2 regions of the Xanthomonas hawaiiensis genome follow, and region 2 is predicted to be linked to the other one. Evidence: predicted binding sites of a transcription regulator. Region 2 holds the regulator's gene; the other holds the start of a gene.

Region 1 (4,414 bases), 1.5 Mb from region 2:
ATGCCGTCGATCACGCCGATGATCTCGGCCATCTTCTTCGACGCGCCGGCGATACCGGACATGGTCTCCACCACCTGCTCGACCACCGCGCCGCCGCGCGAGGCCACGTCGGCGGTGTCCTGCGCCAGGCGATTGGCCTGATGCGCATGCGCGGCGTTCTGCTTCACCGTGGAGGTCAACTCCTCCATCGAGGCCGCGGTCTCTTCCAGGTTGGCCGCCTGCTGCTCGGTACGCCGCGACAGGTCGTCGTTGCCGGCGGCGATCTCGCTGGCGGCGGTGTTGATCGCGGTGGTGGCGTGCTGGATGCGGCCGACGATGCCGGTCAACTGCTCCACGGTGGCATTGGCGTCGTCGCGCATCTGCGCGAACACGCCATGGAACTCGCCGTGCATCCGCGCGGTGAGGTCGCCCTGGGCCACCGCGCGCAACAGCGCCGACAACGCCGAGAGGTTGCCTTCGGTCAGCTCCATCAGCCGGTTCAGCCCGACCACCATGCCGCGGAAGTCGTACTGGAAGCGCTCGGCATCGCCGCGCCGGGAGAAATCGCCGGAGGCCGCGGCTTGCGCCAGCTCGGTGATGGCCTGGTTGATCGCCTGCAGGCTGCGCTTGGTGGTGCGCATCGCCTCGGTGATCGCCGCCTTCTCGCCCGGCAGCGCTTCCATGTCCACCTGCATGTTGCCGATCGCGTACTGCGACATCACCTCGACCAGGCGCCGCTGCACGTCCACGTGCGCGGCGACCAGCGCATTGGTGCCGTGGACCATGCGCCCGTACTCGCCGGGGAAGCGCGCGGCGTCCATGCGGTAGCTCATCTCGCCGGCGTCGTGGCGCTGCGCCATCTCCGCCTGCGCCTGCATCACCGCCTGCAACTGCGTCTGCATGCTGCCCATCGCGTCCAGCAACTGGCCCAATTCGTCGTCGCGACGATGCCGGACCTGGCTGTCTAGGCGCCCGGCGGCGACCGCCGAGGACACCCGCACGGCCTCGGCCAGCGGATCCAGCACCTGCCGGCGCAGCAGCAGATACAGCGCGCCGCTCAGCAGCAGCGCCGAGAGCAGGCCGACCGCGGCGATCGTCCACAGCAGCGCGCGCGCCTTGGCCATCACCAGCGCGTAAGGTACCGAGATGCCCAGCGCGAACGCCTGCGGCGCATCGCCGATCTTCAGCGGCACGAACACGTTCAACGCATCCTCGCCGTCGGCGCGGCGATGGTCGAACACCACCTGGCCCTTGGCCACGCGCGCCAGCATGTCTTTGGACCAGGCATCGCTGCGGGTCTTGCCGACCTGCTGCGGATCGCGGCTGGCCATGACCATGCCCAACGGCGACAACAGGCTGGCATGGCCTTCGCCCATCGGCCGCAGCGCGGCGATGCGCTGCTGCAGGGTATCGAGCGTGAAGTCGACGGTGACCACGCCCAGGAAGCGGCCGTTCTCCAGGATCGGCGTGGCCAGCGTGGTCATCAGCGTGTCCTTGCCGGCCACCGGGTAGTAGTACGGCTCGATCACCACCGGCTTGTGCGTGTTGCGCGCCAGCAGGTACCAGTCGCCATCGCCCGGCTTCTCGTAGTCGCGCAGCGCCTCGCGCACCAACTGGCCGTTCTGCCGCGACCACCAGGTCATGTAGCGGCCGGTCGCGTCATGGCCCTCGGCGCCGACGAAGGCCTTGTCGTTGCCGTCGAAGGCATCCGGCTCCCACATGGTGCTGATGCCCAGCCACTGCGGATGCGCGTCGAGCTGGCTGCGCAACACTGCGGTGGCGGTAGCGCGCGACAGACCGGCGGCGTGCTGCACGCGGAAGCTGTTGGCCAATGCCTCGCTGGCGTCGAAGGCCACGCCGATCTCGCGCGACACGCGCTGCGCTTCCAGTTGCGCCAGGTTCTCGATGCTGGTGCGCGAGGTCGACAGCAGCGCATCGCTGCTGCGCCAGTAGATGATCATCGCGGTCAGGCCGAAGCAGGCCAGTGCGAGCAGGCCGGTGCCCAGCATCAGGCGTTTGGCGATGCTGCCGCGACGGCGATGCGGCGACGGAGTGGACATGACGACTTCCTTGGTAGGGGGAGGGAATACGGTCGCGGAGGAATGCGTCGCGCCGCGGCCCGCTGCGGCGCGGCGCGAGCGCGCCGTGTCCGTTGCCGATGCCCTGCTCAAGACGCACTCCCCATCGGGCCGCGACGCGCCGCCGGACCTTGCGTCCTGGCGCTGCTGCATGGCGACCCACCCCTGGCTATCGTCCCGCCATCGGCAAACTTGATGGGCATCCCGCGAGATGCCGATGAACGGACATGGGTTGGCGGTGAAAGCGCGCGGCAGCGCGCAGTTTCCTACCGCATTTGTGCATCAGTGAACAACCGCGTGCACGGATGCAGCAACGCGTGCCGGCGGCGACGGCACGCAGAATGCGGGAAAGACCATGCGCGGATGCGCGACCGGCTCTGGGGCGATCACGCCTCTGCACGGTGACCTGGGACGCATGCATCGCCCAGCGAACAACGCGATGCGTGCCCGGCCAGGCACTGCACGCGGACCGCGTTCGGGCTGCGCTTACGGCCGCCAGTTGGCGTTGTGTTCCCAGAACGCCACGCTGCGCCGGTAGGCGTCGCGATCCAACGGCACGCCGGAGCCGCCCTCCTCCACGCCGAGCGCATTGCGCAGCATGGTGATCGGCGCCATCGGTATCTCCTTTGGCTCGGCGGTATACAGGCAACCGACCACGCCCCAATCCGCCTCGATCGGCGCACCCTCGTGCGCGAGCTGGTCGCGGCTGTAGAGGATCGGCAGCAGGTAGGCGGCCACCGGCGGCTCGACGCCTTCGAACCAGCGCACCAGCACCGGGAGTTCCTCGCGGCTGCGCGCCTCGTAGCCGGAACGCAGCAGGCGCCGGTTGGCGTCGGTGATCGGCACGGTCAGGCAGCGCGTCGAGGTCCAGTTGCGGTGCACGTGCAACTTGCAGAACGGCGCATAGCCGTCGAGCACCTGCAGCGGCGCGTTGGCGTTGAGATGCTGCTCGAACTGCTCCGGCGTGCAGTCCTGGATCGCATTGCGACGTCCGTCGCGCGGGAACAGGCGGGTGCGGGCGAACGGCGTGAGGACGATGGACATGGCATGCATGGCGGACAAGGGCGGACTAGCGTAGCGCGCGGCACCGCCAGTGCCCACCGCGGCCAGCGTGTCCTGGCGTTCGGAAGCCCGACGCAGGAGCGGCTTCAGCCGCGATGTGCGTTACCGGTAAGGCATCGCGGCTGAAGCCGCTCCTACAGACTACGGATGCGCCAACGCGTAGTCGATCGCCGCGCGCACTGCCGCGACCTGCGCGGCATTGCACTGCTCCGGCGTGGCGCTGGCGCTGTCCGGATATACCTCGGTGGTGGTGGTGTAGCGCGCGTCGGTGATGCCCGCGCACAGGCCCAGCCGCTTCACCGGATAGTTGATGACCCCCGGCGCCGCCAGCGGCGTGCCGATCAGTTCGCCGGCGGCGTCGGCCGGCGCGATATGGGTGACCTGTGCCACCGCGGCCAGGACTGCCTGCTGGAAGGCCGGCTGCGGATTCTCGCTGTCGCCGACCAGGTAGAAGCCATCGGGGATGACGCCCGGCGCGTAGTCGACGCCATCGCGCGCGGCCAGCGCCGGACGGAATTCGGATTCGTCGCTGTCGGTGGTCTCGTGCAGATCGATATGCATGCGAATGTGCTCGCGCAACGGCGCGACCAGACGCAGCAGCGCCGCCGACTCCTGCGCCGGACTGTCGGTGCGGAACGAACGGTTGGGATCCAGCGCATCGGCGTTCCAGCGGTGGATGCGTTCGTACGCCCATGGACTCACGCACGGCACCAGCAGCACATTGGCGCGGCCGACGTAGTCCCCGGCATGCTGCTGCGCGAACTGCAGCGCACCGTGCACGCCGCTGGTCTCGTAGCCGTGCACGCCGCCGGTGACCAGCATGCACGGCAGCGCCTCGTTCCAATCGCGGCTGCGCAGCGCCAGCAGCGGATAGCGCTCCTGCGCGTACGCCAGTTCGCCGTACTCGACCAGATCCCACGGCCCGCGCAGGCGCTCGATGGCCGCCACCACCTCGTCCTGATAGCTGCGCCGGCGCGGCTGCCCGGCCAGCCACGCCGCCTTCTCGGCGGCGCCCCAGGGCACGCCGGGGGTTCCGATCGGATAGAAGGCTGCGCTGGTCATGATGCGGCTCCGCGTCGACAGGTGAGGGCGGCGACTGTAGCAAAGCGCAGCGGCCGCGATGCGGCATGCGCCACGAACACCGCGCTCGCGGCGCCTCGTCGCGGAAGCGGATGCCGATCCCGCTTTCGTACGCTGTCGCCATGAATACGTATGTAGCGCGTGCATGTTGCGCCGCGATGCGCGCTTAGCATCCTCCCGCCGCGCGCCAGCCCCGCGGCGAGCTCATGCCCCTG
Region 2 (4,414 bases):
GATCAGTTCCAGCTCCACTTCCTTGTTGAGCGAGCGGGCGACGTCGCGCGCCACCTTGGGGAAGCGCGAGAACACCTTGCCCACCGGCTGCATGCGCGTGCGCATCACCGCCGACTGCAGGCGCGCGGTGGCGATGTCCAGGCTGCTGACCGCGCGGTCCAGTTCCTCGTCGCGCAGACGCACGCGCAGGGTCTTGAGGCGGTTGCGCGAGAGCACCAGTTCGCCGATCAGGTTGACGATCGCGTCCAGGCGCTTGGTGTCCACGCGCACGGTGTGTTCGGGTTCGGCGGCCTTGGCCGGGGCGGCCGCGGCCTTGGGCGCGGCGCTGGGCGCGCGCGGCGCCGGCTGCAGCGCCTGCGGCGTGGCCGTCGGCGGCGCATCGCCGTGCAACTGGTCCAGCAGCGCCTCGAATTCGTCGTCGCTGATCAGGTCCCCCGCGGCCGCGGCGGTGGCCGGGACGGCGGCGGGTGCCGCGGCGGGCGCCGGCGCGGCGCTCTTGGCCGCTGCCGGCGCCGCGTCGCCGTGGGCGTCGAACTGCGCGATCAGCTCGGGCGGCGCGCGCGGCGGCTCCTGGCCGCTGCCGAAGGCGTCGAGCATCGACTGCAGGTAGTCCAGCGACTGCTGCGCGGCGTCGAAGTGCCGCGCCTGCAGGGTGGCCTGGCCGGCGCGGGCCATGCCCAGGGTTTCCTCCGCGGCGTGGCACAGCTCGACCATGGCGTTGATCGCCAGGAAGCCGGCGCCGCCCTTGAGCGTGTGGAAGCCGCGGAACACGGCGTTGAGCTGGCCGCTGTCCTCGGGCGCCTGCTCCAGCGACACCAACTGCTCGCCGAGCCGGTCCAGGATTTCCTGGGCCTCGATGATGAAGTCGGCAGCGATGTCGTCGGGTACGGCGCTCATGGCATTACAGTCCCAATCCGGACAGCAGGTCGTCGGCGTCGTGCTGCGACACGCCGTGGCGGTCCAGGCCGGGCAGGGCCGGGCCGGCCAGGCTGCCGTCGGCCTTCTTGTTTTCTTCCTTCGGCGGCAGACCCAGCGCGCCGAAGCCCTCGTGCACGCGGCGCACGATGCCGGCGACGCGGCGGATGATCTGCCCGGTCAGGTCCTGGAAGCTCTGCGCCAGGGCCATTTCGGTGAGGTTGTGGCGGATCTTGTCGAGGATCTCGCCCTGGTCGCCGCTGAGGCCGCCGGCGGCGAGCTGGTCGGCCAGCGCACGGCATTCCTCGGCCAGGTCCAGGGTGCGGTGGCTGGCCTGTTCGGTCATCTCCACCACGTGGTCCAGGCGCGAGCAGGCGTCGTCCAGCTCGCCGGCCTCGCTGGGCACCACCGGCAGTTCGCCGAGCGCCTGCCCCAGATCGCGCGCGAGCCGGCTCAGGCCCTGCATCATCGGCCGCGTGCGCCAGGCGGCGAGGGTGTCGATCTCCCTGCGCCAGCCGGCCTCGTCGCCGTTTTCCAGCGCGTCCAGCGCGCCTTGCAGGCGTTCGATCAGGGCGGTACGTTCGGCGGTGGCTTCCATTTAGGCGGTCGCTCCCAGGCGTTCGAAGATCTTGCCCAGCTTCTCCTGCAGCGTCTGCGCGGTGAACGGCTTGATGATGTAGCCGTTCACGCCGCACTGCGCGGCCTCGATGATCTGCTCGCGCTTGGCCTCGGCGGTGACCATCAGCACCGGCAGGTGCTTGAGCTTGTCGTCGGCGCGGATGTTGCGCAGCAGATCGATGCCGGTCATGCCCGGCATGTTCCAGTCGGTGACCACGAACTCGAACGGCGCCGAGCGCAGCGCGGCCAGGGCGCTGTTGCCGTCTTCGGCCTCGGCGGTGTTGGTGAAGCCCAGATCGCCGAGCAGATTCTTGACGATGCGTCGCATCGTCGAGAAATCGTCCACGATCAAAATCCGCATGTTCTTGTTCACCACTGACTCCTAAGGGTTCCTATTCTTCGTCTTCCAGACCGGCATCGGCGACCTCGAACGCCTTCAGGCGTCCGCGCAACCGTACCGTGGCCTGGCCATGGATCTGACACACGCGCGACTCGCTGACCCCGAGCACCGCGCCGATTTCCTTGAGGTTCAATTCCTGCTCGTAGTACAGCGACAGCACCAACTGCTCGCGTTCGGGCAACTGCGCGATGGCCTTGCCCAGCTCGCGGCCGAATTCGCTGCGCTCGAGCATCTGCTGCGGATTGGGTCCGCCCTTGGCGATGGTATCCAGCTCGCCATGGTCCTCGATGCGCGACTCCAGGCTCAGCACCTGGCCGCGGGCGGCATCTTCCATCAAACGCAGGTATTCGGGAAGCGGCATGTCCATCGCCGCGGCCACTTCGTTGGCGGCGGCGGCGCGGCCGGTGCTCTGTTCGATCTTGCGGATCGCCGAGGCGGCGTCGCGGGCGCGGCGGTGCACCGAGCGCGGCACCCAGTCGCCGCGGCGGATCTCGTCGATCATCGCGCCGCGGATGCGGATCGAGGCGTAGGTCTCGAACGAGGCGCCCTGTTCGGCGTCGTAGCTGCGCGAGGCCTCGATCAGGCCGATCATGCCGGCCTGGATCAGGTCGTCGATCTCGACGCTGGCCGGCAGCCGCGCCGCCAGGTGGTGGGCGATGCGCCGGACCAGGTCCGAGTGCTGGGCGATGTAGTCGTTGGCGCTGTTGCGCTGGACGGCGCGGTAGTGGGCGGCGGCGTTCATGCGGCCACCCCGCGCTGGATGATGCGTTCGACGAAGAACTCGACGTTGCCGCGCGGGGCGGTCGGCGCCTGCCAGCGTGCGGTGCGCCGGGCGATCTCGCTGATCGCCTGCGCCGACGGGCTGGACGGGTAGGCCTTGACCACCGGCTGCTGGCGCTGCACCGACAGGCGCAGCCAGTCGTCCTGCGGCACGCAGCCCAGGTAGTTCAGCGACACGTCGCCGAGGAACTTCTCGCAGACCCGGCTGAGCTTGTCGTACAGCAGGCGGCCTTCGTTGAGGTCGCGGACCATGTTGGCGACGATCTGCACCCGGTCCACGCCGCGCTCGCGCGAGAGGACCTTGATCAGGGCGTAGGCGTCGGTGATCGAGGCCGGCTCGTCGCAGACCACCACCACCGCGTCCTGCGCGGCCTGGCAGAAGGTCAGCACGCTGTCGGTGATGCCGGCGGCGGTGTCGACGATCATGATGTCCAGCTCGCGCTGCAGCTCGGAGAACACGTTGACCAGGCCCACGTGCTGGGCCGGCGGCAGCTCGGCCATGTAGCGGCGGCCGGAGGCGGCGGGCACCACCATCAGCCCGTTGGGCATGTCGATCAGCACCTCTTCCAGGGTGCAGCGCCCGGCGACCAGGTCGGCCACGGTGAACTTGGGGGTCAGCCCCAGCAGCACGTCGACGTTGGCCAGGCCCAGGTCGGCGTCCAGCAGCAGGGTGCGCTTGCCCATGTCGGCCAGCGCCATGGACAGGTTGACCGAGATGTTGGTCTTGCCCACGCCGCCCTTGCCGCCGGTCACGGCGATGGTGCGCACCGGACCCAGCGGTTCGCTGCGCGTCGCCGACAGGGGGAAGGCATTGGTCAGATTGACGTAGTCACGCGACGGCATGGGTCTGCTCCGGAGTACAGGGCTTATCGGCAGCGCGCCGCAAATCTTCAAGGCGCAATACCAGGCTGGCGGCGTTGGCGCGGTGCAGGTCGTCCGGCACGCGCTGTCCATCGGTCACCCAGGTGATGGGGAGGCGGTGGTCCACGACCACCGACAAGGCACTGCCGAACCGCCCGGTCTCGTCCAACTTGGTCATGATGACCCCCTGTGGGTCGGCGCCGGCGAACCGGCGCACCACCTCGTCCAGGTCGGAGAAATGGGCGTTGGCGGGGAGTACCAGCAAGGACCGGACCACACGCGAGGCGCGCAGCCAGTGCAACTGGGCGGCCAGGGCGCGGTCGCGCTGGCCCATGCCGGCGGTGTCGATCAGCACCAGCTTGTAGTCGGCCAGGCGCTCCAGCAGCTGCTGCAGCGCGGCGTCGCTGTCGGCCTCGTGCACGGCGATGCCGAGCTGGCGGCCGTAGCTGTGCAGCTGTTCGCGGCCGCCGACGCGGATGGTGTCGGTGGTGACCAGGGCCACGTCGCGGGCGGCATGGCGCTCCAGGAAGCGCGAGGCCAGCTTGGCGATGGTGGTGGTCTTGCCGGCGCCGGTCGGGCCGATCAGGGCGATCACGCCGCCTTCCTCGAGCGGGTCCAGCGCGGCGATCGGCAGGCGCTTGGACAGCAGGCCCAGCATCAGCCCGCGGCCACGGTGCAGCTCCAGGTCGGCGGGGATCTGCATGACCACGTCGCGGGTGATGCCGCTGTCGAAGCCGTAGTCGTCCATCAGCTCCAGCGCCTGGGCGCGGACCGGCGAGCCGCGCAGGCGCTCGTCGGTGAGGCGGTTCATCTCGCGCTCGATCATCTGCCGCATCAGCG

What was found. The regulator FliA, encoded in region 2, starts transcription of late flagellar genes. The targets are predictions, from matches to a motif close to TAAAGTTTNNCNNNCNNNGGCCGATAA.
Region 1: PG878_RS17255 (methyl-accepting chemotaxis protein) is a predicted target of FliA. The motif match lies at 2,227-2,253, and genes of this name have one in related genera.

Annotation. Positions count from the first base shown of each region.
Region 1 covers NZ_CP115873.1:4,054,095-4,058,508, forward strand. The annotation lists gene PG878_RS17255 (methyl-accepting chemotaxis protein) at 1-2,039, opposite strand, end outside; gene PG878_RS17260 (DUF3228 family protein) at 2,544-3,101, opposite strand; gene PG878_RS17265 (M14 family metallopeptidase) at 3,261-4,181, opposite strand.
Region 2 covers NZ_CP115873.1:2,582,508-2,586,921, reverse strand. The annotation lists gene PG878_RS11170 (chemotaxis protein CheA) at 1-897, opposite strand, end outside; gene PG878_RS11165 (protein phosphatase CheZ) at 902-1,513, opposite strand; gene cheY (chemotaxis response regulator CheY) at 1,514-1,906, opposite strand; gene PG878_RS11155 (RNA polymerase sigma factor FliA) at 1,926-2,675, opposite strand; gene PG878_RS11150 (MinD/ParA family ATP-binding protein) at 2,672-3,556, opposite strand; gene flhF (flagellar biosynthesis GTPase FlhF) at 3,543-4,414, opposite strand, start outside.